DNA from 2 places in the Clostridium sp. DFI.1.208 genome. Region 2 is predicted to be linked to the other one. Evidence: a T-box and tRNA genes for the amino acid it is inferred to sense, from the RefSeq annotation. Region 2 holds a T-box; the other holds one or more tRNA genes.
What was found. A T-box is a leader RNA that pairs with one kind of tRNA and senses whether it is charged. The one in region 2 lies ahead of trpS (tryptophan--tRNA ligase), so its partner is inferred to be a tRNA-Trp.
Positions count from the first base shown of each region.

Region 1: it has a tRNA-Trp gene. The T-box ahead of trpS (tryptophan--tRNA ligase) is inferred to sense a tRNA for this amino acid. The anticodon was not compared.

Region 1 is NZ_JANGCA010000021.1:59,443-75,365, reverse strand. It holds gene NE665_RS12375 (XRE family transcriptional regulator) at 314-1,555, shown strand; gene NE665_RS12370 (class I SAM-dependent methyltransferase) at 1,757-2,524, shown strand; gene NE665_RS12365 (GGDEF domain-containing protein) at 2,881-3,996, shown strand; tRNA gene NE665_RS12360 (tRNA-Trp) at 4,961-5,034, shown strand; gene NE665_RS12355 (DNA-formamidopyrimidine glycosylase family protein) at 5,149-5,970, shown strand; gene NE665_RS12350 (low molecular weight protein-tyrosine-phosphatase) at 6,278-6,736, opposite strand; gene NE665_RS12345 (hypothetical protein) at 6,986-7,294, opposite strand; gene NE665_RS12340 (hypothetical protein) at 7,682-7,867, opposite strand; gene abc-f (ribosomal protection-like ABC-F family protein) at 8,011-9,636, opposite strand; gene NE665_RS12330 (hypothetical protein) at 10,088-10,519, opposite strand; gene NE665_RS12325 (SNF2 helicase associated domain-containing protein) at 10,697-13,930, shown strand; gene NE665_RS12320 (hypothetical protein) at 14,683-15,923, shown strand, end outside.
Region 2 is NZ_JANGCA010000019.1:68,516-84,438, forward strand. It holds gene NE665_RS11595 (ABC transporter ATP-binding protein) at 1-697, shown strand, start outside; gene NE665_RS11600 (ABC transporter permease) at 699-2,603, shown strand; gene NE665_RS11605 (hypothetical protein) at 3,193-3,429, opposite strand; gene NE665_RS11610 (MerR family transcriptional regulator) at 3,961-4,878, opposite strand; gene NE665_RS11615 (penicillin-binding transpeptidase domain-containing protein) at 5,109-7,028, shown strand; gene NE665_RS11620 (UDP-N-acetylmuramoyl-L-alanyl-D-glutamate--2,6-diaminopimelate ligase) at 7,012-8,436, shown strand; gene mraY (phospho-N-acetylmuramoyl-pentapeptide-transferase) at 8,427-9,389, shown strand; gene murD (UDP-N-acetylmuramoyl-L-alanine--D-glutamate ligase) at 9,391-10,704, shown strand; gene NE665_RS11635 (undecaprenyl-diphosphate phosphatase) at 10,859-11,731, shown strand; gene NE665_RS11640 (ASCH domain-containing protein) at 11,856-12,308, opposite strand; gene NE665_RS11645 (GNAT family N-acetyltransferase) at 12,313-12,798, opposite strand; gene NE665_RS11650 (AAA family ATPase) at 12,848-13,561, opposite strand; gene trpS (tryptophan--tRNA ligase) at 13,880-14,866, opposite strand; T-box leader at 14,900-15,121, opposite strand; gene spx (transcriptional regulator Spx) at 15,245-15,676, shown strand.

The DNA of each region.
Region 1 (15,923 bases), on a different contig from region 2:
TCAATCCCCATGTTTTTCCTATATGAAACACTCGAATAGCTTATTGCAATCCCGATCCATATGTTATAATGGAAAAAAGGCTTAAACATACAAAGTGAACATTCTAATACCATTATGCTGAAAGTAGGGGCTTTTGCATATCCTCCATAGTGGGGAGCCATTCCGAGTTCCAGTATGCAGACCGACAGAAAGCAGGTATAGGCTGTTAGAATGATAAATTAGATAAGCTCCATTCATTGTAGGAATCGATATGATGCTCTATACGTGTTATATGGCATGAGCTGTCTTTGCTTGTAAGAAAGGATATACGCATATGCTTCTGGATATATGTGAAGAACACAGAAAACGCTATGGCTGGCTGATTCGGCAGAAAAGGATAGCACTGGGCTATACCCAAAAGGAGCTTGTTGAAAAGCTGAATCATGCTGTTTCGCTTCGCAGCTACATCGCCTTGGAAAACGGAAAAGCGCTGCAGGATATGGATATCTATGATCAGCTGTTTGCCCTGCTTGGTCTCCAGTATAATTATGCATGTAATCCCGATCCCCTGCTGGCACCTTTTCTGGAAAAGCTTTTTGTAAGCTGGAATGCTTATGAGGAGGAGACATGCTGTAGCTGTATCCGCAAGCTGATGCAGCTTCTTTCTCCCTATAGACAATACAGCTGGGAGACCGTGGTTTTAAATAGTCTTTCTATCCTGCTGGATGCTTTGGAAAAGGATAGATTACTGAAGTCAGAGGAATATGACTGGCTGATGCAGTTTCATAGCGTACTGCCAAGAGAATTGGAATCTGTTTATGCTACCATCCTGTATCGCTATCAGTATAACCTTCCCCATGATCGAAAGCAGCTGCGCAGACTACTAACCTTATTTCCTATGCTTTCTCACCCTGATTCTGTGCAAAACTGTATTACCTATGCGCTTCATCAGACAAATCTGGAGCATAATGATCTGCCTGCATGGAAGCAGCTGCAGAGGTTTAGAAAGCAGGAGGAGCACAGCGGAAACTGGACAGCATTGTTTGATTTGTATCACTGGCTTTGCCTGATCAGCGCCCGCATTCATGTGCCGGCCTTTGAGGGCTTGCACAGGAAATGTGAAATGCTGCTGCAGGAGCAAGCTATCAAAGCAGAACGCATAAGCATCTATTATTTCAATCTATCGGGTGTTTATCATAACCAGAAGGAATATGAGAAGGAGGAATATTATCTTTGCCTGTTTCTGAAAGATCGTACCCGCCAGCTTCTGCCATTTATGTTTTGGTATATCCACAATCAGCGTCTTCAAGGAAAAGAGATTGAAAAGGTTCTGGCGCAATCCTATGATATGCGTGATTGCAGTGAACGTTTGCAGACTCTATGGGGTTTTTTTGAAATATTGCCTCATGTGGATGCACAGACTTCCCAGAAATATCTTATGAAGCAATGTCTGCCGTTGCTGAGTGAGCTTGCTGTGGAATTTCAAATCGTTTTTCTTCATGAGCTTCAGCTTTTGATCCCCAAGACCAGAAATTACAAGGATCTGCATCTTTATATGAAACAGCTGCAGCTGTGATCAAATCCCCTTACTCAGCTTACCTGCGTATTTCAAGTGATGGAAATTGCAACGGCTTTGAAGCTTCCTTTTCTGAGAAAGTCTTACTGCACCTGATCAGGAATTCATCAGCTTAATACCTCTTTTTTCAGCAATCTGCAGATTTTTTATGAAGAGGCGATACTTCCTGTATACTATTGGAAACAATAGGAGGTAGCATTTATGGAATTACAAGAATTGTATGAACACTTTGAGGAGGAAAAAAGACTCTTTCGCGGTTATGCAAGTCAGGTCGAATACCTGACAGCCATGCACTATATTCATCAATATGCTAATACACAGGCGCAGATTCTGGATATCGGTGCAGGCTGTGGCGCATATTCTCTCGCCTTAGCGAAGGAGGGGTATTCCCTTACCGCGGTGGAACCGGTCAAAAAACATGTTCAGATAATGGAAAGCAGAAAAACAAAGGATATGGATATCACCATTCTGGAACGTGATGTCGCACATCTGCCAAAGGACTGGAATTCAAAGTTTGATATGGTTCTCTGCTTCGGTCCCCTGTATCATCTGTCGGAAACTCAGCAGCAGCTAGAGGCTATCGAGGCAGCCTGCCGGGTATGCAAAAACCAGGGCATCCTGATGTTTGCCTATATCCCACATGATATGGTTATGGCATCGGAAACCATGCATGTGGAGGGATTCCTTATGCAAGATGAATTTGATGCGAAAACCCTGCAGCTTCACAATGACCCGTTTGTGTTTCATGACGAGCAAAGCATTGATGAGCTGTTTCACTCCTTTCCTTTAGAAAGGCTGAAGCATGTTGCAGCAGACGGCCTTGCGGAATTGATGAGTGAGCGTATCAATCGCTTTACTGCAGAGGAATTTCAGGTATGGATGCGATATCATTTGAAAACCTGCGAAAAGCCATCCTTTCTGGGGCACAGCAATCACAACCTTTACATTGCACGGAAAATCAGCCGTTAGCTGTTCCCGTTCATACAGGTCAAAGAACGAATGTAAAAAGCTTTCTAAATCTGTTGTGTACGCAATATAGAGGGAAAGCTTTTTTTGTCTTCTGTGAATGCATCCAGATGATTACCTTATGCTGTACATATCCCAATCTGAATACTTACAGGAAAAAGAAGGTAGGAAATCACAAGAACCTCGGAAATATGACATCTGCCGCATAGTTCATAAAAAGCACGGCCATGGCAGTGCATATAATATGGTTTAGTAAATTCGCATCGCAGTGATTCTGACCAAAATCTCATAGTCATCACTCTTTTTTTCATGTATAATGAAGACGATATAGATATATAGAAAAGGGAGCGTGCTGTGATATGCAGAAGCAAGAAAGTAAAGAGCTCTATGAGCAATTTCGCCGAAAGATTGAAACATCTGCATGGATTATTCTGCTTCTAATTTTTCTGTTGGAGGCAGCAATCGGCATTATCTGGGCCTGCAACGGCTGGATTTCAGAAGGGGATGATCCGCTAACCTATAGCGTGAAATACATAGTAGCTCCTACCGTCATCAATCTGATTGCCGTCAGTCTTTATCATTACACAGAGTATCATACCGGCATATCGGCAGCCAGTAAAAATTCCCTGCTCATCATGACCTTTACCATTATGTGTCTGACGATTTCCATCGTACATAACGCGGTTCGCATCGCCTCTATAAGCTTTCTTCTCCCTATCTTTCTAAGTGCAATTTTCGCTGATATAAGGGTAACAAGGAAAGCCTTTGTTTTAAACAGTATGTGTTATCTTGGTTGTATGCTGCTCAGCTATACACTGGCACAGCCGCAGAATCAGCGGTTTTTGACTCTGGATATCATTGCCGGAGCAATCCTGATGGTCGCCGCGTACCTGATTACGCGCAGCATTCTGCAATATGAACAGAGAACACGCAGCACGCTTGTTGCCTATAATAAGGAACAGGCGCTGCTGATCGAACAGCTGCGGATGGATGCCCTGACGGGGCTGTTTAATCACAATGCCTTTTACAAGCTACTGGAGGAGCAAATTGAAACAGCTGCGGAGTGTGATCAAGAGCTGGTTCTCGCCATTCTGGACATCGATGATTTCAAAAGCATAAACGATACCTTTGGTCATACACGCGGCGATTGTGTGCTGCGCGAGCTTGCGACAATCATGAAGGAGCTGGAAAACGAGCATACCATTCCTGCCCGTTATGGCGGTGAGGAATTCTGTGTACTCTTCACGAATGATACACTTTCGCAAGCAGAAAACAGAATGGATGTCTTACGCCAACGTTTTGAGAATCTGAGAATCGAGGAAATACAGCAGCATCAGGTCACCTTCAGTGCCGGTATTGCGGCCTACAAAAATAAATATCATACGTCCACAGTGATGATCAATGCTGCCGATGAAGCCTTGTACATGGCTAAGCGAAGTGGTAAGAATCGGGTGGTTGTATATCAAAGGGATTAGATTATTTGCAACACCGCATACAGAGACTGCAGGATGCTTACAAGGCACATCAGGATCATGACAGACCACCTTTTCGACAGGTCTGTTTTTTATGCCACTCTTTCTGCGATACCCCAGCATATCTAATAATTGTATTTGCATGGTGTGAAAATCGTCAGATACAAACAGCGATACAGTAGCATGCACGTTCTAATATTAAAGTTTATTCATATTTGCATGGTATAAGAATTGTCAGCTGCACACAGCTATGCAGGAGCATACATGTTTTAAGTGCATGTTTAAACAGAGCCGTATATACTCTACATTTCATAAACAATGTGCTTTTCGTTTCCGTTCAGATAAACAAAAAAAGCCGCTCTTTGGATGTGAAGAGCAGCACCATCGGGAGTAAATAGAGAAGATTGATGGCATGGTTATTGTATCACCTTTTCCTGTATATGCAAACTCATTTGCTCATTGTAGCTTTGTGTTGCCCATATGATTATTTCTGTATGACAGTCTTTGGAAAGCAGTATTACTTCTTCGCTGTTGTCCTGGTGGAAAGGCACGTACATGATGTGCATATGCATTATCGAAACAAATCCGTTTGTATGACTGGTGCTCTGAGATCATTCACATAGGGCCGTATGCTGCACCTCTTCAGCATTTCAGAAGTCATGTCCGCAATACGCGAAAAGCGATGTGCATTACCACCGATATAGCAGAGACTGCATCCTGAGAAACGAAGTAGCCAGGTGGTTACGATTCAGTCCAATTCATAAATATGTGATTTACGTATGAACTATTAGAATATGGGGCTAATGCAGCAGGTCCTATATTTTCATTTACTCTCATATGCTGATCCTTCTCAATGTTTCAAAGGGCTGTGAATCGTAACATCAGGTGTCATGATTCCTGTATTTTTTACAATTTTCTTATTGCCATAAATCTTTTTCTGTGATAATATAATAAAGCGTTAAAACATAGGGGTATAGTACAATGGTAGTATAACGGTCTCCAAAACCGCTGATGGGAGTTCGATCCTCTCTACCCCTGCCAGTTTACATCTTCAGATGCTCATTCGAGCGTCTTTTTTTTCATCATTTTTGGGAAATTCAGCAGGAGCATAGGCAACTGCTGTAGTTTCTGATACAATTCATACAGGTGATATATATGATTGAGCTTCCCGAAGCAAGAACAATAGCGGCGGATTTACGCAGAGAAGTACTTGGAAAAACCATTCAAAGTGTGTCCGGAAATTTCACGGATCACAAATTCACATTTTATTATGGAAATCCAGACACCTATCACGATCGACTGAAAAACAAAGCCGTAACTGCTGTAGTAGAGCGCAGCTTCTATGTAGAGCTGGAGATTCAAGACGAGATATTAACCTTTCGTGACGGAGCAAACATCCGGTGGTTTGCACAGCCGCAGCAATTCAAAAAAAGCAAGCTGCTGCTTATTTTTACAGATGGGAGCTGTCTGCACGTTACAACCTCTATGTATGCGGCAATTCATGTTTTTCCAAAGGCGGAAGGATCACAGGATGCCTACTATGAGACAGAGCTAAAAAGCTGTTCTGTGCTGGATGAGCGCTTCACCTATGACTGTTTTTTAAGCAAGCTGAATCATGAAACAGAAAAGCTGTGTGTAAAGGCCTTTCTCGCGACTAAGCAGAGGTTTGTCGGAATCGGAAACGGTGTCTGTCAGGATATCCTGTTTTATGCGGGACTGCATCCGAAACGAAAAATGAATACACTGACTAAGAATGAAGTATACGCCTTGTTTTCCTCAATGAAGCAGACACTGCAGCGAATGGTGCAGGAAGGCGGCAGGGATAGTGAGAAAAGCATTTATGGTATAAAAGGGGGATACCACTGTGTGATGTCTGCAGGACATTATAAGGATGGGTGCCCGACATGCGGCGGTGCTATTCAGAAAGAGCATTATCTGGGTGGAAGTATATATTATTGTCCACACTGTCAGAAATGAAAAAGCCGCCAGCTGCTAACAGACCGACGGTTTCTTTGAGGATTCCATATCCAGAATTATGGAATTAAATGAATATGCCACAATATACAGGTGGTAAGTGGCTGTACTTACTATATCATAGGTGAGCGAAAGCAATCCTAAATAATATATAAAGCTTTTATAACAAAGGCTGTTCATTCTATACCTAACCAAGAAGCACGCTTTGTTTTCCCTGCACTCTCTTTATTATCGTATGAAAACACGCATGCGCTTCAGACTTTCAAGCGTGTTTTTTCTCATACGTAAATCACTGCCAATGATTCTCAGCTCACTTCTGTGCTTTCAAATACTTGAGAAGACCGCTGCAGCCTTCCATCACATCTGTAAACGTAGCATCAAAATCACCGGAATACCATGGATCGGCAATCGCCCCCGGACGGCTTGTAAAATCAAGCAGCAGAAAAAGCTTATGCTTTGGATCGCCATGCACGATACGTTCCATATTTCTCATATTTGCGCCATCCATACCGATCAGATAATCATATTTTTTATAATCCGATTCAAGTAGCTGGACAGCCCTGTGATTTCCTACCGGTATTCCTTCTTCACGCAATTTACTGCGTGTTCCATAATGAACCCCGTTTCCAATTTCTTCGCGGCTTGTGCCGGCGGATGAAATATAAAATTGCTCCTGCATTCCTTCTTTTTTCACCAAATCCTTCATTACATATTCCGCCATTGTGGATCGACAAATATTGCCGTGGCATACAAATAATATTTTTATCATACTCTCTCAGCTCCTTATGCCTATGTATTTTATGCAACTACGGGTTTATTCCATCCGGCTGACATTATATGCCTGTCAATTTCATCAGGGATGCCTCCCAGGCACTGCAATATGTGATGTTACTGTCATTGACACCTAGCATCATAAACACGCTTAGCAAGTGCTGTTTTCATCACGAATATTTTTTGCATATGCTAAAACCGCAAAAGAATCTCCTCCTGCGGTTTTTATCAGCTTTCAACTTCCTATTCAGTCATACATCCGAAATGCATATCCGTTTTCCGGTTCGCCTATGGGATATCCCAGGATTTCCTCTGCTCTGCGCTGAAACTGCGCAAACCACGCATCCCATTCCTTTTGAGGAAGCTCTGCGTAAAACTGCAGACCACTTGCCTCCAGCGAAGCCTCAATCAGCTTTCCGTCATAGCCATACCATTGCGGGCAGCCATCACTGAAGCCTCGATAATGCGGCAGCTGTGCAAACATTACCACCAGCTCATTCCATAAGCTTTCCGGTATGGAATAATGTATATTCAGATTATGATTATGTATGTCCATGTATGATTCTTCTCCTTGTTAACATTTACGTAATCGAATGCTACTGTCGCTTATACTGCTTTCTATATCATCATCGCCTCATATTCTCTGACAACCCAGTACAGAATAACGACACTTCCACAGCTGTCATTGAGCAGCTTCAGAGAATGATTCACACGCTGAAGCAGCACGCCTCGTACAGGTTGCGGCCGTATTGATCAAATGCCTTCTGCATCCAGAAAGGAATCGGCGCTTAGGTGGAAGATCACAGCATTTCAGTCATTCATAAAGGGCAAATTGTCAGACGGCGGAGTCAGAAATAACTGTCAGATATCCGGATGTATATGCCTGCTCACAAACACCACTGTGGAAACAGTTCCCGATGACTTGCTTATATACATCACGGGTTTATGGCAATCCACGATTTTCTTTACAGTATCCTTGCGCAAGTGCACAGACGATCGATATGACTGCCAGCATATCGGGTGTAGCATCATCACGAACTTCATACGGTATGCGACGCACATCCATATCCGGATTCCGTGCTGTTTTTCTGGCGCCATGCAGTAGTGGCTTATCTATCGGACAGCCCATACCACCCGTGCTTCGTGAAAGAATTTCATTTGCAGCTACAGCAGTGAAATTTCATGTATCCGAAAACCATGCTTCTCTTTCATATCCGGCCTCCCTGCTACCGTCCATGGTATCATGAAATGCGCAGATTGACAAATCCCTTTCTACAGATTTTTCAGTTTTTCCAATATTTCATCATATTCCTTCTCCAACGCTTCCCGATCAGCTGTCGCGCACATAAGCTGAAGCGCTATCTCACTTCTGCGCATATCCAGAAGCATTCGCTTTGTCGCTATATCCGGATCCCCCCGCTCCTGCTTACTTTTGCGTTGCTTCACACGATCCTGCGGCATGGAAAGCGTATGCTCGCGAAGCTCCCATACCTCAGTTGCGACCTCCCTGATAAATGCCGCATCATGAGATACAAACAAAACACTCCCCTCATAATGCTGCAGCAGTGCTGTAATGCAGCGGATGGAAGGAAGATCGAGATAATTGGTCGGCTCATCCAGAAGCAGAAGATTGCTGGCACCAACCATCAGCTTTGCAAAGCCAAGCCGCATCCGCTCTCCACCGCTTAACACAGCTACCGGCTTTTTTAAATCCTGCTGCTGAAATAATAGCCGGTCTAAAACAGTACGCACGATTGCCTCACATTGCACACTGTCCGCCATGGCATTCTCATATACGCTTTGCTCATCCTTCAAATTTTCAAACTGCTGAAACAGTCTGCCGATTTTCACCTTCGGTGCCTTCCATATTGCCGGATTCCCCTGTACAATCGCATTGAGCAGCGTTGTTTTACCACAGCCGTTTTCTCCGACAAGGGCTACTCTGCTATGATTTTTCATAAAGAAGCGCACATCCTTCAGCACATCGTGATCCCCATAGGAAACACACAGTCCCTCTGCTTTTAACAGCCATTTACCTTTCGGCAAATCCAGAGCCTGTACATCCATCGCAATCGCTTCCTCTTCCTTTATCACCTCTACCCGTTCCAAATGCTCCATGCGGCTTGCAATCGCATCCGCCTGCCGATACATCGCCTTACTAATACCGTCCTTGGACTTTCGCAAAGCGACCTTTCCCCGCATTTTTCGTTCACTGTTTGAAACATTGCGCGGCTTTCGCTTCGCCTTTTGTGCCTGCTTTAATTTCTGTTCATACGCCTTTTGCAGCTGGTGACGCTGCTTCTCGATCGTATCATAGCGATGCTGCAGATATTTTCTCTTTTCCTCTGTTTGCTGAAGATAGCTTTCATAATTACCTTCATATATGTGCAGCCTGCCATCCTTTATTTCAATGATCTGATTACATACCTCCTGAAGTAAGGAGCGCTCATGTGTAACCAGTACAAAGGTATCCATATTCTGCAGAGCCTTCTTCACAAATGCAATTCCCTGCTGATCCAGATTGCTTGTCGGCTCATCCAGAAGATATAGATGACAGGCGGTGCTCAGTACGTTTGACAAACGCAGCCTCTGCTGTTCCCCACCACTGACATGCTTCTGCGCCTGCAGCCGGGAAACCGATAGCTCCTTCATCAGCTTTCCATCTCCATAGGAAACCTCTTGTGACAGCTGTTCAAAATAGGAAAGCGTACAAAAGCGGCGCACAACGCCCTCCTCAACCTCACATGCACCCTGTAATATTCGCAAAAGTGTGGTTTTGCCGCTTCCGTTTGCGCCAATCAACCCAATCCGCTGACCCTGATGAATCTGCCATAACGGTATATGGAGCAGCTCTCTGTCGTGAAATCTTTTTATTACATGCTGTAATTCTAATAGCATAGAATCCCTCCCTGTGGGCGGGTGGATTATCATATATAAAAAATCTATGTCCGATATCTATCTCCTGCATATGGCATGCACCGGAGTATAAGAAAAGAACAGGTCGATAAAAACACTATGATAATATAATCCACAATCCGCAAAACAGTACATACCCTTCGGTATGTCTGATGTTTTTCACGTTTCTGTAAATTAGATTATCAAATTCTCATCGCCGCTGTTCCTCTGTCTTTCTTTATTATTCCTCTTTATTATACGATAGGGCTCTCATACGTCAAGCATTTTTTCCAAGACGGCCCTTGACAGCATGTTCGTCCTGCCATTCCTTACGCACAATGTTTCTTTTTCCCTTTGAAGCATATCCCGTTTTCATCGCCTTTGCTGCATACTCTGCAGGTAACCCCAACTTCTACAAGCAGTGCAGCGTATTTTTCATATTCGTATGTCTACATTACGACGCCTGTTTCTCCTGCAGCTGCAGCCACGCAGCAAAGTCATCCTCACAGGTTTTGTAATCTGATGACCAAAAACGGCTTGAAGCCGCGCCCTTTCGCATGTAATACACGCCGGGAGTCGCATAGAAATCTGGAAACAGCTGCTGCAGCAATTCCTTCTCTCTATCTGTCACTGCCTCATCCAGCGTTACCATATAGATGATACCGCTGTGCTTCTCTTTCCAAGCAGACAGCATGGATCGAACATCCCTGCAGGAGGAACACATGGACTGCGTAAGGACAACAGCAAAGCTGCGCTGCTCCTCTGTCATCTGTTGAATTTTCTGCACAGACGCAGGCTCTACAGCAGCCTGTTGCCGACTGCTGCCGGCACAGCCGCATACAAACAGCATACACACGATGATCATCCATCGATACACCAGCTTCACAGCATCACCTCCTACCCCACATTTTTTCACAAGCGCCGCCGGTATGCAAGCGGCTGCCCGCACTTTACAAACTCTTAACAGTAGCGGATCTGTTCTTTATGGAAAAACATTTCATATACAAGGACAAATTAAGTGAAAAAGATGGTACAATAATAAGATGAAAGCAGGGGTGTATGTATGGAGTTTACCAATGCACAAATCCGGGATTTTGCCGGAAGTGATGAACAATATGAAAAAGCGAAAAGACTGGTGGATGAGCAGCGAATCGTATCTTTGGATATCGATGATTTTTCTTCCAAGGAAATCATCATGGTCAACGCTACCATTAAGGATGGAAAGGACTACCGGGAAGTCAATATGTCCATCGACAAGGATGATGTAACGGTACGCGCATATTTATGCAGCTGTCCACAGCATGGGAAAAACACATTGTCCTGTGAGCACTGTACGGCTGTTTTGATAAAGCTGAATGAGGAGCATGAAAAGAAGCAGAAGGAGACGGATGCACATACCGCAGTTCAGCAGCATGACAGCTATGCCATTTCCCTTATGAATGCTTATGAGGAACAAATCATCTATTCCTCGCTGGCTATGAATCTGAAGCAGGCGATCCACATCGAGCCTGTTTTGGAAATTCGTCAGCGCACCATTCTGGCACTGACGCTGAAGGTGGGAAATGCAAAGCGCTATATCGTGAAGGATATCGCTCAATTTCTGGATGATATTCGCCATAATGTGAAAAAAAGCTATGGTAAGGAGCTGGAATTTCTGCATAACCGTTTAAGCTTTGATGAAGAAAGTCAAAAGCTGATTGACTTTATGCTGCGCCATGAGCATGATGTCCTCTATTTCCAGAACCGCCATGCACTGGAGCGTTGTCCGCAGGCCCGTAACCTGTGTATGACGCCGGATGCGCTCGATGAATTTTTCAAGCTGTATGCCGGAGAGGATGTCATGCATCGTATGAAGGAAAAGATGCTGATCAATATGCGCTTTCTGGATGAGAATCCCAAGCTATCCATGGAGGTGAAAAAACTGGAGGATGACTCCTATGAAATCGCCTTGAGCTCGTTGAACTATCGCATATTTGAAGGCCGCAGCCATGTGTATCTGTTACTGGATCACATTTTGTACCGCTGTGATGCCGATTATTCAAAAACCTGCAGCCGTCTGCTGCAGACATATCTGGAAAAGAAAAAGCCGCTGCTGTTAAGCAGTGACCTCATGCCCACCTTTTATAATAATGTCATTATGAATACCCGCCGGCATATCCCGCTGAGAGGGGTGGATATCTCTGCCTTTGCCCCACTTCCTCTGGAATGCCGTCTGTATATCGATATGCCGAAGCACAATGTGATTTCCGCACGTCTGATGTATTGCTATGGAAATGAGGAATACAATGCATTCAGCACAAGTGCCCTGTCCACCTCCAGAAATTTCAATGATGAAATTGCGACACGGCTTGTCTTTACTCGTTACATGACCCGAATTGATGCAGTGGAAGGCATTGCCTATATCGAGCATTCACAGGACGCCATGTATGAATTTCTGAATCAGGGGCTAAAGGAGCTGGGCAACACCTGCGAGGTATTTGCTACAGATAAATTTAAAAAGCTGCAGATCAAGGAGAGTGTCAATATCTCCATGGGTGTCCGCATTGAAAGTGATTTGCTGGAAATCAATTTTGATACCTACGATTTCCCTGTCAATGAGCTGCAGGAGGTCCTTGCCTCTTATCGTATGAATAAGAAGTATTACCGTATGAAAAACGGCTCCTTTGTCAACATAGAAGACAGTGCACTTCAGGAGCTCAGTGCGATTCTGGATGGTATGCATGTGAGTGAAAAGGAAATCAGCAGCGGTGTGATCAAGGTTCCCAAATATCGTTCCCTGTATATTGACAACAGTCTAAAGGATAGCGATATGATCAAGGTTGATCGAGATTCCTCCTTCAAGGATATCATTCGCGGGATCCGCAATGTGAAGGACAGTGACTTTGCAGTTCCTCCTGCACTGAAATCAACGCTGCGTAATTATCAGAAAACCGGTTTTCGCTGGATGAAAACCATGGCTGCCTATGGCTTCAGCGGAATATTGGCGGATGATATGGGAATCGGTAAAACCCTGCAGGTCATCACGCTGCTTGAGGATGAGCGGCTGCACAGCAAAGACTCCCTGTCGCTGGTCGTATGCCCGTCTTCCCTGATTCTCAACTGGCAAAGTGAAATTGAGAAATTCTCCAAAACGCTGACAAGCATCATCATCAGCGGCTCCAGCGATGAGCGCAAGGTACAGATCCGCAGCTGTAAGGACTATGATGTCGTTATCACCTCCTACGATTATTTAAAGCGGGATATCGAGGCCTACGAGAGTCTTACCTTCCAGTATCAGATCATTGATGAAGCTCAATATATCAAGAACCACAATACCAAGAATGCCATCAGCGTAAAGCAGATACAGGCTCGCCATCGGTTTGCCCTGACCGGAACACCGATTGAAAATTCTCTGGCAGAGCTGTGGAGTATCTTTGATTTCCTCATGCCCGGCTATCTGTATACCTACTCCTATTTCAAGAAGCAATATGAACTACCCATCGTCAAGGAAAACGATATGGGGATGCTAAAGGAGCTGAAACGCATGGTTGAGCCGTTTATCCTGCGGCGTGTGAAGAAGGATGTCCTCAAGGAGCTGCCGGAAAAGGTGGAAAACACCATGCTGATTGAGCTTGATGAAGAAACAAGAAAATTATATATGGCCAATGTATCCCTTATACGGGATGATCTAAACAAGAGCTTTCAGGAAAAAGGCTTCGCAAACAGTAAGATCATGATTCTCAGTATGCTGACAAGACTGCGCCAGCTATGCTGTGATCCCCGTCTTCTGTATGAAAATTATAACGGTATTGGTGCTAAAATCAGTGCCTGCATGGAGTTTATTGAAAATTGCCGGGAATCCGGAAAAAAGGTTCTGCTGTTCTCACAGTTCACATCGCTTCTATCCCTGCTGGAAAAAGAGCTGGTTCGTCAGGACATTCCCTACTATCTGTTGAAGGGAAGCACACCGAAGCTGCAGCGGCAGCAGCTGGTGAACAGCTTTAACAGCGATGATACCCCCATCTTCCTGATTTCTCTGAAAGCGGGCGGTACCGGATTGAATTTGACCAGTGCGGAGGTGGTCATCCACTTTGACCCTTGGTGGAATGTATCCGCCCAAAATCAGGCAACCGATCGGGCCTACCGCATCGGTCAGCACAACAATGTACAAGTTGTTAAGCTGATTGCTAAAGATACCATCGAGGAAAAAATCATGCAGCTGCAAAGTCTGAAGCAGGATCTCAGCGATTCCATCATTCATAACAATGAGGGAATCATCACCAGCATGAGCAAGGAGGAGCTAATGAATCTGTTTTGATGCTCATATATCCCCTTGGTGAAGGTATGCACAGAAGAAAGCCTAGTATATCTGGAGATTTCGTTGTTGTTGCATACATCAGCAATGAAATGACGCTTGCAGAGCCAAAGGACAGCTATCAGTCCGCAACAAACGTTTTGTTAGATTTCAGCTAAATTTCAAGCCGCTCTCTTTTTTGACCGCACTGTATAGCGCAGTGTGAAGCTTCCATATAGTATAATAGGACGCAGATCGTTGGAAGCTCTTTCCATGTACTGCGTCTTTTTCTTTCCCCTGCCTTACGGTAACGCAAAGGACCTGTCAAAGCCGTCAGCATCCAAAACCACCTCGTTTGCGGAAGAATAAGCATGAGAAAAGGAATAACGTATGAAGCATATGTCAATTCTTATCCTGCTAGCTAGGAAGCAAAAGCAGGCTTTCTTCTGTTTCCTTTTCGTTAGATATCTCAGGTTATTCGCTTCTACAGCTTCCTTATCAAATACAAGGAAGACAAACCGCCTTCCTTCATCTCTTGATAGCTTCATCATACACCAAGGAAATCAGCAGTTTTTGATAATAGGCTGTGGCTTGGTGTACTGCTTTTCTCTTGCAATCACCAATCCATTTGTAATCCGTTTCTGTCTGTTTTCATGGTATACAGCCTGTTAATAGATACAGCCGGCAAGCAGACGATATCATAGCAATGCTCTGTTTCCTCTTTTTTGTACTTTTTTCGACATTTTTCGCATAGCTTACAAACAGGTGATCCCAACATGAAAAAAGAGCTTTTATTTCCGCAGGATTGTGATGGTGAACAATACCTGCGCCGTCTGATTGATGCCTATCCTTATGATATTGAGGAAGCAAGAGTATTTGCCCTGCTTACCACACAGCCGCATCCCAGTCCTTATCTGCTAGAATTTCTGACATATGCCGCAAGCCTTTCAAAATTTCGTCTCTGCAGCAGTGAAGCAGCACTGAATCCCTCTTTGGATTCGCTGTTTCAAAGCATGAGCATCCTGAAACAAATGGACAGCAGCCTGTTGCATATGCAGCCCTTTGGATTTGATGCAACCCTGCAGCTGAGCGTCTGTGAGGTATCTCACCCCTATGCCCATCTTCCTCTGGAACAAATTCCTTTTATTTCCCGGGTACAGCTTCATCATGTACCACAGTTCCAGCAGCCGGATGCCGCAAATATTTCCATAGAACGTGCCTCCTCCTTCATCTACCGTGACATCAGTATGGATGCAAATGCGTTTTTTGCAATGAGCATTGCGATTGCGGATAAAAAGGGTATTGTTTATCTGTCCCGCGAGTGTGTTCAGCTGGGGGTCTGTCTCGCCGCCCTGTATCCGCTCACCAATTTGTCCCTGCGACAGGACTTTATTCTCATTTTCGCCTTATCCTCAGGGAAAGATCAGGCCTGTTATTATTACGATGAAACGAATCAGATTACCATCGGTCTGGTCAGCGGAACCCAGCGCATGCATCATATACGTTATCTCAAGGATATGCTGCAGACGCTTTACAACGCAATCTGTATGGAGAAGCACGACCTGCCGATTCACGCCTCAATGCTTCAGGTACATGCCAACAATACAAAAAAAGGACTGGTTTTCGCAGGAGAAAGCGGAACCGGGAAAAGTGAGCTGCTTGATGCCTGCCTTCGTACCTGTGAACAGAAGGGACTTCTGGCTGCTCCTGTGTACGATGATCATGGAACCCTGCATTATCTGGATGAGGAAATCGTCAGTACAGGGGGAGAAATCGGCGCTTTGAAAAACATCACGCATTCCTGTATCACCTCAGTTTTTTCCACCTTTTCCGACAGTATATTTCTCACACAGGAAAATCAGGAGCTGTATCAGATTCTTCCGCTCACCCAGCCGATGCAGACACTGCAGTTTCACAAGGTTACGCATTTGTTCTATCTGGACAATGTCAGCGATGAATACGGCTATCGCCGACTGGATACTCTCGATGAATGCCTGGATCTGTTTCGCAAGGGTCC
Region 2 (15,923 bases):
GGTAAGAACGACGGTACTGAATAATCTGTCACTGGATATTGAGGAAGGGGATTTCATCGCGGTCATGGGTCCCAGCGGGGCAGGGAAGAGTACGCTTTTGAATCTGTTGAGTACGATTGACAAACCGACACAGGGCAGCATCATACTGGATGGGCAGGAGCTGACAGCCATTCGCAATGATAAGCTGGCAAAGCTTCGCAAGGAACACATCGGCTTTATCTTTCAGGATTACAATCTGCTGGATAATATGACGCTGATGGACAATATCGCCCTGCCGCTTTCTTTGTCCAACGAGAAGGCAAAGAACATACAGCAGCGTGTGCAGGAAATGGCAAGGCTGTTTCATCTGGAGGAGCATCTGAAAAAGTATCCGCATCAGCTAAGCGGAGGCCAAAAGCAGCGTGGAGCCGCTGCACGTGCACTGATTCGCAATCCCCGCATTGTGTTTGCGGATGAACCGACAGGTGCACTGGATTCCAAAAGCAGCCGTGAGCTATTATGCAGCCTGAAGACAATCAATGAGGAGCGCAATGCGACGATTCTGATGGTCACACACGATGCCTTCAGTGCCAGCTATGCCCGAAAGGTGTATATGCTGAAGGACGGAGAGATATTTACAACGCTACATGCGGACGCAAAGCGTTCCATATTCTATGAGCGCATCCTGCAGCTGCTCGCTTCCATGGGAGGTGACTGATATGCAGATACTGCGTCTGAGTATTGCGAATTTCAAACGCAATATCCGGTTTTATCTGTCCTATATTCTGTCTCTTTCCTTCTGCGCCTTTATCCTGTATGATTTTCTTGCCTTGATGGACTCCGGACTGCTGGAAATCATGGGGAAAAAGAATCAGGAATTCAGTGATATGATTCTGATTTCTATGATTGTCGTACTGCTGTTCTTCGTCTTTTGCTTTATCTGGTATGCGACCAACGTGTTTTTGAATTTACGGAAGAAGGAAATGGGAACCTTTATTTTCATGGGGCTGGATCAAAGAGAAATCTCCCGTATGTATACGCTGGAAATGCTGTTGGCAGCGCTGAGTGCTCTCTTGCTTGGTATTTGTGCAGGTGCTGTGTTCTTTAAGCTGTTTGCCATGCTGTTTTTTCAGCTGAGTGGTATGGAAGCGGATATCTCTATGCGCTTTTCCTTCGGATCCGCTCTGCAATGTGCCGCAGCCTTTCTCATTCTATATCTGCTTCTTGCTATAAAAGGATATCTTTCCATCGTAAAGACGAGCATCAGGGATATGCTGGAGGCAACCCGTCAGCGCGAGGTGGTAAGAGCTACAGGGCTTCGTGCATTGCTTTCCTCTCTGCTTTCTTCCATTCTGCTGATTGGCGGTTATCTTTGTGCTATGCAGATTGGGGAAATGGACAGCTTCAGCTATATGCTGCTTGCTGTTGTTCTGGTCATTGTCGGTGTGTATGGCCTGTATCGCTCGCTGTTTCCCTATCTTCTACAGCAGCTATCAATGAAAAAAGACTTTCTATATCGAAAGCAGCGGACTTTATGGATCAGCAATCTGGTATTTCGCGTAAAGAAAAATTATCGTACCTATGCCATTGTAACCATTATGATGCTGTGCTCCGTCAGTGCGCTGAGTGCAGGGCTGGCTTTTAAGCAGCGTTATGATGCCATGGTGGCAGGGGAAGGACAATTCTCCTACATTCTGCTCAGTGCACAGCCCATTCCGACAGAAGACCTTAACAAAGCAGCGGCGGCTTATGGAACCATGGAGTATCAGGCAGAGCTGCAGGGCTTTCCTTATACCTATGAGGATGAAAACCATCTGGTCTATACAGATATGGTACTTTCCTATACAGACTATGAGACATATTGTAAAAGCATTCATAAACAGGTGCTTGCCAAGGAGCCGAAACCGGGAAACGGTCTTCGTCTATCAAAGAAATATCTGATTTCCATGGCGAACGAGGATGAGGATATCGTTCCCTTTCCTCAACGCTCTATTCGTATTCAGGAAAAGAGTGAGGAGTATTATTTTGGAATCATGCAAAACAATATGAATTTTATCATTCTGAATGATGAGGACTATATGGCTGTTATCGATGAAAAAACGCAATATATGCATATGCAAATGGTACAGCTGGATACCGCTGTCAATATCAAAGAGCTTCGCAAGACATTGGCACCGCTGAGCGATGGACAGATTTCAGCTATGGGTGTTGATCCCGAAAATGATGATCTGGCATTTATCCGTGTTATGTACGCTGCCTGCGTCTTCATGTTTCTAGTTTTCATTGTATCCTGCGGTGGCGTGATCTTCATGAAAACCTGCAATGATGCGGATGATGATTATGGTCGTTGTCAGATTCTGAAAAATATCGGCATATCGAATAAAGATATGAAAAAAGCCATTCACAGGGAACTGGGCTTCACCTATATCATGCCCCTGCTGCTGACTGCAATATCCAGTGTGTTCATCATTCATGCCATTGAACGGGTTATGCGCACAAACACACTGCTGCCGATCAATCTTTTAACACTGGCGGTTGTCTTCCTGTTCGATCTGATACTGTATTTTGGTTCTGTACAGATGTATGAAAAACGCTGCGGACTTGCGGATGATAAGCAGAGGTAAGGATAAGCATAAAAATACAGCAGGTACGGTATACAAAAAAGCATAGAGAGGAAATGCATGCTGCATGTACAGAATGCATAATATGATAGTCTAGATCTATTCTGAGCACGAAAATAAATAATAGCCTATGCGTCATAAAGCATATACAAGGCTTCTTTTCAATCTCAAATCGGGCAGCTTCAACAGAGATAGAAAACGCTGCATGTATTTGAAAGTAAAGAATTATGTGTAAGCTTACAAGGTCGCTATCTTTCAACCAACTGAAGTATGATTCCTTATACCGGAGTGCTTTTCCGTGTGTGATATCCTGACCGTTTACCGGCCTCCTATAGGATGCCATATACCTTTTGAAGCCTATCCTTATATAAGAAGTATCGTAAAGATAAACGTAGAGCGAATAACAGTATCGCTCTACGTTTCTTCTTGCACGCAAAAAGGAAGCTTACATAGCTTCCTAAAATAACAGATATCTAAATGCTCGCAGGGATACTTAATGGAATACTGTACACGCTTTTTTTGACGAACACTCTTGCATCACCATCATTGAAGCGATACACCGGCATGTCATATGCGGTTATCTTGCCTTCGCTTATTTAAAATCTGGAATCACCCATGTAAGGATATCAAAAATTATACCGATGATTCTGCATTGTTTATCACCTTTGATTTTATCTTTTGCCACATATGCTATTTGTTCGATGGTAAATCCTTCCTTTAACAGCTCTGCTACCTCCTCCTCCGTAAATTTTTCTTTTATTAGTTTCTCTTGTTCTTCCTTTTCAGCTTCTGGCGTTTTTCTTTGCGGCGCTTGTTTATGAATTTTCACGTTTAAGTTTATTTTAAGTTGAATATATAAGTATATTTTTCATTTGGAGCAAATACAGTGATCGCCATTAGCAACAGGTGATAGATGCTGTTTTTTTTCATAATTGCGCCTCCTTGAAATAGTTCTTTTCTCACCTATATCATATCATAAAAACAAGCGATAGCGCTAATTTATTCTTTTTCTTATACTGCAAGAGCTTTGCTTCAATGCCGGTTCTGCCATTGCAATACAATGTATACAATACTGCCGGGTAATGCTTCGTATACCCTCCCACTTCCGTAACAAGCTTTCTTCCTTTTATTCAGCATATGTACACCATTTGAATATTTCCCACACATTTTTTTGTTCTTCCAGTAGCTGTGATGTTCCTGATGTTGTTACCGTCGTTTGTAGCTTGCGGTTAGTCTGCAAGTGGGCAGGAAAGCTGCATCGGAAATAAAATTGGCTACAATTATTTCCTGCATACGGTTGGGGAATACGTGATTCATAAAAAACACAGGGCTTTTTGATTCCCTGTGTTTTTTCCTGCATTCATTTGCTATTCTCGTTCGCTGTTTCTTTGTCTTTATCCTTTGCCGCAGCTTCCTTATCAAAATAAATGCGCAATGCTTTTCCCATGAAGCTGGATGCCCCCTTGCCATAGCGCTGATCCATCTGCTGTATCAATGCTTCATTATGCAGGTAGCTGTCAATCAGCAGCTTTTGATGCTGCATGCCCGGACTGCTGTCACAGGCTTCTTCCTTTGGTATCAGATGCTGCATTTCATAAATAATCTGCTGTACCTGTGTGGATGCGGGATCCCGCCCAACATCCTGCAGCAGCTCCTCCATGAGCTGTTGATTGCGCTTTACATAATCCTGCTGCTTGATATGCTCCAGCTTTTCCATATTCTCTGAAAAATGCTCCAGATTGTACTTCATGGCGTCGGTAAACGCTGCAATGCTTCCATAATATTCGACAGCGGTTTTTGCAATATCCGCATCATGCTCGCGCAAACGGGCGATGATTTCATCAAAGGCGGCAATGCTGCCCCACTGCTGCATAATTTCCTCGGTATGCTCAGCTTTGAATTGCTCCAGCAGCTGCAGGTAGCTTTGCAGCTTAAAATCTTCAAATTCCATACAGGATTCTCCCTTCTCTAATTTATCAAGCAGCGTCAACAGGCGATTCAGCCGATCCCGCCGCTTGATCAGCAGAGCCTTCTGCTTCTGAAATGCTTCTGCCTGATTGTATTCCTTCTGTGTCATAATGCTTTTGATTTCCTTCAGCGGAAAATCCAGCTCCCGAAAGAGCAGAATCTGCTGCAGGGTTTTCAATGCTTCCTCATCGTATAGGCGATAGCCTGCTTCTGTGAGTGCCGTTGGTTTGAATACGCCGATCTCATCATAATATTGCAGGGTCCTGACACTGATGCCTGTCAGCGCTGCGACCTCTTTTACTGTTTTCATGATATCACTCCCATCTTTGCTACATGCTTCCTTTTCCTTTGCGCGCCAATGCTCCCCCTATCCTCCTCTTTATCATACAGTATCACGCAGCGTGAGAGTCAACCAAAAATAAAATTATTTACAAAGCACTGCTGCAAAAGGGGAACCGTAAGGAAGGAACAGAGGCTTGCTGCATGATTTCCATCATAAAATCGGACGGCAATTCATACGATGGATTGAGGTGATCTGGTATGATACGCGGAAAGGTCAAAACGAGAATATCCACTATCTTTCTATGCTGTATTCTTATTTTTTGCTGTATACTGGGCAAGCTCGGTTATGAACAGATCTTTCATCATACCGATATTATGGAAAAAGCCCTGAGCCTGTGGGAGCGTGATTTTACCGTAGCGGGTCTACGTGGCTCGATTCTGGATAAGAACGGAAATGTTCTGGCACATGATATTCCAAGTACATCGGTTATGGTCGTGCCTGCCCAGATACAGGATGCCGATAAGACTGCACAGCAGCTGGCGGATGTATTACAGGCGGATAAGAAAAAGATTCTGTCTACCATAACCAAGCATGTCAGTACCCAGAAGCTGCAGCCGGAGGGACGTCTGATCAGCGATGATAAGGCGCGCAAGCTGGAGGCGATGGATTTACCCGGTGTTTATCTGGTACAGGATTCCCTGCGTAACTATCCCAATAATAACTATCTTGCACAGGTGCTTGGATTTACCGGTATTGATAATCAGGGACTGGCAGGTCTGGAGCTGCAGTATAATGATATTTTGTCTGCGAAAAGCGGTGCGTTGAATATACCATTTGATGCCAAGGGTCATAATGTTGAATTATATAAGGAAAGCTATGAGGCACCGGGCAGAGGAATGGATGTACAGCTGACCATTGATTCCAATATTCAGGATATCGTGGAGCGAGAGCTGAACAATCTGGTCAAGCGCTATAAGCCGAAATCCGCACTTGCTCTGGCGATGAATCCGAATACCGGGGAGATTCTAGCCATGGTCAGTAAGCCTGACTTCGATCCGAATCATTATAAGGATTATTCCAGTGATGTATATAATCGCAATCTGCCGATCTGGAAGAGCTATGAGCCCGGTTCCACCTTTAAATCTGTAACCTTCGCCTCTGCATTGGAGCTGAAGCTGTTTGATATGTTTAAGGATACGTATTACGACCGCGGCTATGAAATGGTCGGAGGTGCCCGCATCAAATCCTGGAAGGCGGGCGGTCACGGGCAGCAGACCTTTTTGCAGGTGCTGGAAAATTCCTCCAACCCGGGCTTTGTGGAAATATCAAGGCGCATGGGACTGGACAATGAATATGACTTTGTGAAGAAATTCGGCTTTGGTGAAAAGACGGGCATTGACCTGCCCGGAGAAAGCAAGGGAATCATGTTTAAAAAAAGTGCGATGGGCGAGCTGGAGCAGGCAACGGTAGCGTTTGGACAGGGCTTGAGCGTCACACCGATTCAGCTGGTTACCGCCTTTTCTGCCATCATCAACGGCGGTACACTGTATACACCATATATCACCAAAAGCATCAATGACCCGATTACACATGATGCAATCCTGGAATATAAGCCGACGGCAAAACGTAAGGTGATCAGTGAGGATACGAGTAAGAAGATGCGCTATGCACTGGAGAGTGTTGTCGCAAACGGCGGTGGCAAGCCGGCATATACCGAGGGCTATAAAATCGGTGGAAAAACAGGGACGGCGCAAATTGCGGAAAACGGTGTCTATTCCACCAGCAACTATATTTTGTCCTTTCTGAGTGCGGCACCGATTGATGATCCGCAAATCGTGCTGTATATTGCGGCAGACAGTCCGCAGAATGACGTGCTGTACGGTGGAACGGTCATTGCGCCGGTCGCAAAAGCGTGCTATGAGGATATCCTGCCCTATCTCGGTGTGAAAAAAGCAGAGGAACAGATTCCGAAAAAGCTGGTCTGGCCGGAAACGGAAAATATCAAGGTGCAGGATTTCAGAGGAAAGAAGAAAAAGGATGTGTCACAGGAGGGCGTCACCTTTACCTTTATCGGCAGCGGCGATACGGTGATGGAGCAGATGCCCGAAGCAGGCACCACACTCAGTGCTGAGGGAGGGGAGGTTTGGATTTATCTTGGAAATGATAAGGTTAAATGAGTTGTTCGCGTTGCTGCATATCTACTGTGAGGATGACCGCAGCCTGCAGGGAATCAGTGACGATACCCGTGATTTGGAAAAGGACTGGCTCTTTGTCTGCCGCAAGGGAAGTGCCTATGATGGAGCGGCATTTTTGCAGGAGGCGCTGGACAAGGGGGCCGTGGTGCTGTGCGACCAGCAGCTGAAGCAGGAGAATGTCTACTACACACCGCATGTGGAGCGCATTACACAAACCTTGCTGGAGCTGTACTACGGAGATTTGTGTGCAAATCTGCATGTGATCGGTATCACGGGAACCAATGGAAAAACAAGCGTTGCCAGTATTATCTCCCAGCTGCTGATCATGGAGGGCTGTCGGGTTCTGCAAATCGGTACCGGGAGTGTCCGCTATCCGAATGAAATCATTGAAATTCACAACACGACACCGGGCTGCTTTCAGCTTGCCAATTATTTCAGAAGAGCGCACAAAGAGCAGATCACGCATGTCGTTATGGAGGTCAGCTCGCACGCCATTGATCAAAATCGTATCAGCTTTCTGCATTTTGACGATATCGTGTATACCAATATCACACAGGATCATCTGGACTACCATTTGAGCCGTGTGCATTACCGCTATACGAAATTCAAGCTGCGTCGGTATCTGAAGCCGCAGGGTACCATTCTGTACAACAGTGATGTAAGCTATATGCAGGAGCTGGTCAACCTTGCACAGCATGCCTGTATCAGTATCGGTATGCAGGCTGCTCATTTTCCGCTGTGTGATGTATCGCTGAGTGAACGAGATCTGTCCTTTCGTTTGCAGGGCTATGATTTTCATGCGCGCTTACTGGGGATGGTGAACGTATACAATCTGGCAGAGGCAATCGTCGTTGTTCACCGGCTGGGCTTTTCCTATGAGCGTCTGCGTAAGGATTGTGAGAAGCTGCTGCCTGTCAGCGGGCGGATGGAGGTTATGGAGGTCAGCGGGTTTACGATCTGGATTGACTATGCACATACTGCGGCGGCAGTGGAGGAGCTTCTGCTTTTTGCCAATTCCGTGAAAAAGGGACGTATCCTGACGATTCTGGGATGTGGCGGAGAACGCGATCGTAGGAAACGACCGGCAATGGCAGCCATCGCAGCAAAATACAGTGATCTTGCAGTCTTCACAAGCGATAATCCAAGAGGGGAAAGTGTAGACCGTATCCTTGCCGACATGAAATGTGAGAGCTTTCCCAACGCAGCAGTATTTGAAAATCGCTACTTTGCGATAAAACATACTATCAAAGTAGCGCAAAATAGTGATATAATAATAATCGCTGGAAAAGGGAGCGAGGAAACCATTACGGCCTTCGGACAGGAATATCCCTTTTCTGATCGGTCCTGCGTTAAGGAACGTCTAGCTAAGGAGGAACTACTTTGGAAATAAAATATCTGCTCGCATTCGGAATCAGCTTGGTGGCAACCCTGGTGGTGATGCCGCTGCTCATTCCGTTTCTACATAAAATTAAATTCGGACAGAGCATTCGCAAGGAAGGACCGCAGAGTCATATGGCGAAAACGGGAACACCGACCATGGGGGGGCTTGTCTTTGTCATTGTGCCCATCATCGTCATGCTGGTTCTGGACTACAAGGCTTTTTTCTCAGGAGAGATGCTGATTTGTGTACTTGCTTATCTGGGCTATGCTCTCATCGGATTCATTGATGATTTCCTGATTGTCGTAAAAAAGAACAATGACGGTCTGAAACCATCTGTGAAGTTTCTGATGCAATCCGTCCTGGCGGTCGTGTTTTATCTGTTTTACCGCTCCATTGCGGAAACGACGCTGATTCTTCCCGTTGTGCATATCTCACTCGAGCTTGGCATTTTGTATTTTGTATTGATTTTCTTTATGTTCACCTGTGAATCCAATGCAGTCAATCTGACGGATGGTCTGGATGGCCTGTGTGCAGGAACCTCCATCATTGCCATCGCACCGTTCGTGATATTTGCCCTGCTGCAGGAAAATAAGGATTTGGCGATGCTGCTGCTGGCAGTCTGCGGATCTTTGCTCGGGTATCTGCGCTTTAACGTGCATCCGGCTAAAATCTTTATGGGCGATACTGGCTCTTTGGCCATTGGCGGTCTGCTTGCGGCAAGCGCCATGATTTTAAAGCAGGAGCTGCTGCTGGTGGTGATTGGCGGTGTCTTTGTTATGGAGCTGCTGTCTGTCGTGATTCAGGTAACCAGCTATAAAGCGACAAAGAAAAGGGTCTTCCGCATGGCACCGCTGCATCATCATTTTGAACTGGGCGGTATGAAGGAGACACAGGTTGTGCTGATGTTCTGGAGCATTGGGGTTGTGCTTGCTGCCATCGGTTTATGGCTGGGGGTGATGTAATATGAAGGAACGTGTCTTAGTGATTGGAGCCGCGAAAAGCGGCGTTGCTGTCGCAAAGCTGTTACAGCGGCATGCTTATGATGTTACGATTACAGATATGAATGCCATACCGGAGCGAAAAGAGCTGCAAGCTCTTGACATCCATGTGTTTGAAAAAGGACACCCGGAGGAATTAAAGCGCGAGGACTACGCCTTTGTCGTGAAAAATCCGGGTATTAAATATACGGTTCCCTTTGTACGCTATTTTGTGGAGCACAAGGTGAAAATTTTAACAGAGGTGGAAATCGGCTACCGGTATGCGACAAAATTCAAATATGGTGCTGTAACGGGGACGAATGGGAAAACCACCATTACCACCATGCTGTATGAAATGCTGAAATACAATCAAAAGGCAATCGTGGCAGGCAACATTGGCTGGCCGCTGAGTGAGCTTGCACTCGCCTATGAAACGCAGGAAAAGGATGTCGCTTTGGAGCTGAGCAACTTTCAGCTGCTGGGCATTGAACACTTTGCGCCGAGTGTCAGCGTCGTGTGCAATCTCGCACCGGATCATCTGGACTATATGTCGAGTGTGGAATCCTATTACGAAAGCAAGATGCGCATTTATGAGAACTGTGCAAAGGATGACTGGTTCCTGCGCAATGTGGATGATGAAACCGTCATGCAGTATGCGCAGCATATCCCATGTACCGTGATTGATTTCTCGCTGACACGGCAGGATGTTGACCTGTATCGAAAAGACGGTGCAGTATATCTGCGGGAGCTTCTCCTGTTTGAAGAAAAAAACTTTCATGTCGTCGGCGACTATAATCTGTCCAATGCCATGATTGCATCCTGTATGGCCTATAAGCTTGGTGTATCCGTTTCTGATATTCAAAAGGCGATTGCCGCCTTTTCACCGGTGGAGCATCGTCTGGAATATATCGGCGAGAAAAACGGTGTAAAATTTTACAATGACTCCAAGGCAACCAATACGCATGCGGTTATGGCGGCGTTGAACTCCTTTGATAACAACATCATTCTGCTTGCCGGCGGACATGACAAGGGCATCAGCTTTGCGGATTTGAAGCAGTATGATGAACGCGTCAAGCTGTGTGTGGCCTTTGGGGAAACCGGATGGCAGTTTCAGAATATCTTCTCCCGGGTTCAGGTTGTGGAAACCATGCAGGAGGCACTGGATGTGGCAATCGCGCACAGTAAGGCGCAGGATATCGTACTGCTGTCACCGGCATGCTCCAGCTATGACCAGTTTCCCAATTATGAGGTGCGCGGAACCCTGTTCAAGGAAATGGTAACTAAGTGGCTGCAGGCATAGGTCTGAAAAACAAGCTTATGTAAACGTTCGCAGCTGCTGCAGCGCTGAAAAAGCCCTTTTCTTACAGAATTGTTATCGTTTTTTCTAGGGGAAAGGTTGTGCTTTACCTCCGTGTGGTTTACAATGGTAGGGAATGAAAAAAGGAGATTACATTATGTTTCTATTTGATATGATAAAAGCGGTTCTGCTCGGTATCATTCAGGGAATCACGGAGTGGCTTCCTGTCAGTAGCACCGGACATATGATTCTGTTTAACAGCTTTTTCCCGATGAGCTCATCGCTGGCAAAGCCGGATACCGCAGAATTTGCATTTTGGGGATTGTTTCTGGTCGTGATTCAGCTGGGATCCATACTGGCTGTCTGTGTCCTGTATTTTCATAAGCTGAATCCATTTTCACCAAGAAAATCCATCAGTGAGAAGCGCTCCACATGGGATTTATGGTTTCATGTGCTGGTAGCGTCCATTCCGGGTATCATCGGTATCTTTCTGAATGACTATGTTGAAAAGTATATGAACAATGCCATTGTTGTGGCGATTGCTCTGATTGTATTTGGTATCGGCTTTATCGTGCTGGAAAGCACCAAGCATCATCCGAAATATCGCAAGGTGGGAGAAATCACCTATCAGACGGCCTTTCTGATTGGTCTGTTTCAGCTGATTGCGGCTTTGGTTCCCGGAACCTCACGAAGTGGTGCTACCATTTTAGGGGCTTCCATTCTGGGCTGCTCCCGTTTTGCGGCCAGTGAATTTTCTTTCTTTATGGCAATTCCTGCCATGGCCGGAGCCAGCGGCTTGAAATTCATAAAATACTTCCTGCACTATGGCTTATCAATGAGCGGAGGGGATATTGCACTGCTTGTTGTCGCAAGCATCATCGCATTTATCGTATCCATGTTTGCGATCCGCTTCTTGATGAATTATATCCGTAACCATGATTTCAAAATCTTTGGATATTACCGTATCGTCGTAGGTGTCGCAGTGTTGATCTGTTATTTCCTCGGCGTACTGAACTTAAGTGCAATCTGATGCAATCGGATACAAGGATGGTATATTTGATGCTGACATCCAGCTCGTGCTTTCTCTCTAGCATGAACAGCGTCATGACTCGGACACAGAAAAGGATGCATACTCAAAAAGATGCATCCTTTTTTTATCGTCTGTAGACAACCTCAAAATCCTCGAATACAACCGGCATATCCTCACAAAACGAATAACCCAAGGCATTTCCTTCCTTTGTGAAAAAGGCACGATGACCTTTTTGCCACGATTCCAGCGTATCGTCCTCACCCTCCCGCATACACAGCGCAAAGGGTATCCTTTTAAAGGGAAGAATCGTAATGGCTGTGGTTTTGATCACACAGAAGGGAGTACCTGCCCAGTCGGTAAGAATACTGAAGTCATTGACCTGCGGTATTCGTTCCTGCTGTATTTCATATGCATAGAGGCTGCTTGCAGTCGCTCTTTTTTTATTCGTGAGCACCAGCTTTAGCAGATGGTCCGCAAGCGCTTGTGTCAGCTCAAAATGAAAGGCTTCCTGATACGTGGTAGAAAGGGGAAGTCCAGCCTCTTTTAGAAAGGATTCCCAAAATTTTTGTATTTCCATCCAGCTATGCTTCCTTCAACCGCAAAACGGCTACGGTTTCACCGTCACACAATTCGTTATTTTCACGAAAGCCTGCTGCATAATATAAGGCACGGGCCCCTGTGTTTTCTGCCTCGTAGGAAAGCCACAAGAACGCTGCTTTCCCACAGGGCATCGTTTTTACAAAATCGATGGCAGTCTGCAGCGCCTGCTTCCCAAGTCCTTTTCCCTGCCAGGCTTTATCGATCATAAACCGCCAAATGGAATAATTATTCTGTGCGATTGGTGGATCACTTTCTTCCTGTCGTCCATAGCCAAACATGACAAAGCCAATCAGATTTTCCTCATCGTAGATGCCAAACGGCAAAGCGACACCACCTTCTGTGATGGTCGTATATGCCTGCAGGATGCTCTCTGTATTGGTAGCCACAAAGCTTTGCTGTTCATCATGCACCTTTAGCCGAATAATGGACCAGATATTGCGGCTGTCAACCTTGCGTAGTGTTATCATCAAAATCTCCTTTGCTGTATGGTAGCAGCTGGTATGGTATACATCGCTTTTATTCCGCATCCTTTCGTAACAGCTTGTCGAGCATATACTCACGGTTATTGATAAACATTTCGGTAATCTGATAGGACGCGGTCTGCTCATAGGTGATTTCTTCGATGATTCCATCATCAAAGCTTAAAATCTGTGCCTGCGGAATACCAAGCAAAATCGGGGAGTGTGTTGCAATGAGAAACTGTGATCCCCCCTTCGCCATCGTGGACAGCTGTATCAGCAGGGCCAGCAGGCGCTGTGGGGACAATGCAGCCTCCGGCTCATCCAGCAGAAACAAGCCGGCGTCCCGAAAGCTTTGGATAAAGGATAGAATACTCTCACCATGAGAACAGGCATGCAGCCGCTTTCCCTGATAGGTCGCATAATACTCCTCCGCCCTTGTCGCTACATTATAGAAGCTCTCCGCCCGTAAAAAATAAGAGCAGGCTGGTAAATAAGGACCACGGATCATATGGATTCCCTCATAGAGCGTCGAGTGGGTATCCATCGTATGGAATCGGTAGTTTTTTGTACCTCCTTCCGGTTTACATCCATATGCAATGGCGATTGCTTCCAGCAGCGTGGACTTTCCAGACCCGTTTTCCCCGGTGAAAAACGTGATCTGATTACGAAACTCCAGTGAAGCAAAGGTATGCAGAGCCGCAATATTCTGCGTGTAATCCGTCACCCTGTTCCAGTCGATAGAAACACTGCGCAAAAATAAATTGTGCATTTCAACACCCCCGATCAATAAGAGTATCATATCATAAAAGCATAAGCAGGGAAACCACGACTGCGCATTGCTGAAAAGGTGTCATGAAAATTCTTGATTTGTCAGCTGGAGGCTGTGTACGCATGTTTGAAGGAAGCATGCTGTTAGCAGTGGCTGTATGCTAATACACATGCGCTGCAACTAGCAGAGACATGAGGATACGAGCTGTAGGAAAGCTGAGGAATAAGAAAAGCATTATGAGATGAATTGCATTCTGCGTACTCATAATGCTTCTATACCAATGGAATTCTCTACAAAGCGACAGACAATTGCAATTCGCTAGAATAGCTGGAAGCCAATCTTCTTCTTCACCTTCATCAGCTTCCTGTGTGCAGAAAGTCTGGCCTTTTCATTTCCAGCGGTAATCACCTTTTCCACCTGTCCGCTGGATAGGATTTCCTTGTACTTCACCTGCAGCTCACTTAAAAAATCAAAGACTGCGGCACCGACTTCCTTTTTGAAATCACCATAGCCCTTGCCTGCATAGCGCGCTACAATGCTTTCCATGCTTTCTCCACTTAAAGAGGACAAAATTGTCAGGAGGTTGGAAATACCCGGCTGCTTTTCAGGATCATACTGAATGATACCCAGAGAATCGGTCACAGCAGACATGATTTTCTTACGTGCAACTGCCGGTTCATCCAGCAGGTCAATGGTACCCTTTGGATTCTCTTCGGATTTGGACATTTTCTTTGTCGGATCCTGCAGGGAATAAATTTTCGCACCGATCTTGCTGACAAGCGGTTCCGGAATGACGAAGGTATCACCGTAGCGGTTGTTAAAGCGCTCTGCCAGATTTCTTGTCAGCTCGACGTGCTGCTTCTGATCCAGACCAACCGGAACATAATCCGCATCATATAACAGAATATCCGCAGCCATCAAAGACGGATACGTAAACAGCCCTGCGGTTATACCGGTTTCACCCTTTGCCGTTTTATCCTTATACTGTGTCATGCGCTGCAGCTCTCCCATATAGGAATTGCAGGTCATGATCCATCCCAGCTCTGCATGCTCATGCACATCACTCTGTAAAAAGATGGTTGCCTTTTCCGGATCCAGTCCGGCCGCAAGGTACAGGGCGATGATATCCTTGGTATTCTTTTTCAGCTCTGCACGCTCCTGAGGAACTGTGATTGCATGCATATTCGCAATGAAGACATACATTTCGTAATCATCCTGGTAGGCTACGAAATTCCGTATGGCCCCAATATAGTTTCCGAGTGTTAAACGCCCGGTTGGTTTGATGCCGCTCAGCATTCTTTTCATATATAACACCTCCATAAAATAAAAAAAGTACCATGTAGGGACGCTGACAGCGTGGTACCACCCGACTTATTCCATTGCCTTACTTTTTTGCACAATGGAATCACTTGCCTGTAACGTTAAAGGCTTCTACGGTTCCCGCAGGAACATGCTCCAAAGACCCAATTCATTTTACAGGCTCCTGCTGACTTGCACCATATGTCAGCTCTCTGACAAGGAACGGCAGTAAAACTACTATATCTTCTTCTCTGCATTTCTGATTCCTTATTATCATACTATTATCAAATATGAAAAACAAGGAAAAAAGCAAAATATGCAAAAATTGCTTTCCTATTAAAATACAATGAATTATAATAGATATATGTGAAGGAGGCAGAGAAGATGATTATTTTATATACTTCGCCTGGGTGTGCTAGCTGTAGAAAAGCAAAACAATGGTTAAAAGACAATGATATGAAATACATTGAAAAGAATATTTTTACAACACTGCTGAAGGAGGATGAAATCAAATACCTTCTGCAGAGAACAGAAAATGGTACGGAGGATATTATATCCACGCGTTCCAAGGCATTTCAGGAGCTGCATAGAGATTTGGATGACATCTCAATCAAGGAGCTGGTGGATATTATACAGAAAAATCCATCTATCCTGAAGCGCCCGATTATGATCAATGAGAAGAGCTTTGTTGTCGGATATGATGATGATGAAATCACGGCACTTGTTCCTGCTAAGCTGCGGCTTACTGCACAGCAGGCATGCAATCCAAACTGTGCAAACTATCCGATCTGCGGCAGGGTTCGCGAGGAAGCATAAGAGCTTTATACAATAGAAGCATAAAACAGAGCTGTGATAGGCTGTCTTCAGGCAGGGAGTCACAGCTTTTTATTGCCTTTTGTCTTATTTTATTTTATAAACGGAGAAGGAAAAGCTCCTATATAATAGAGAAATAGCTGTAAACAAACCATGTAACCGTTTACGATTGATAATATTGAAAAAAACATAAAAAAAGTGCATTTTATCGTTGACACAGGGTATGATTCGTTGTATTATATACGAGCGC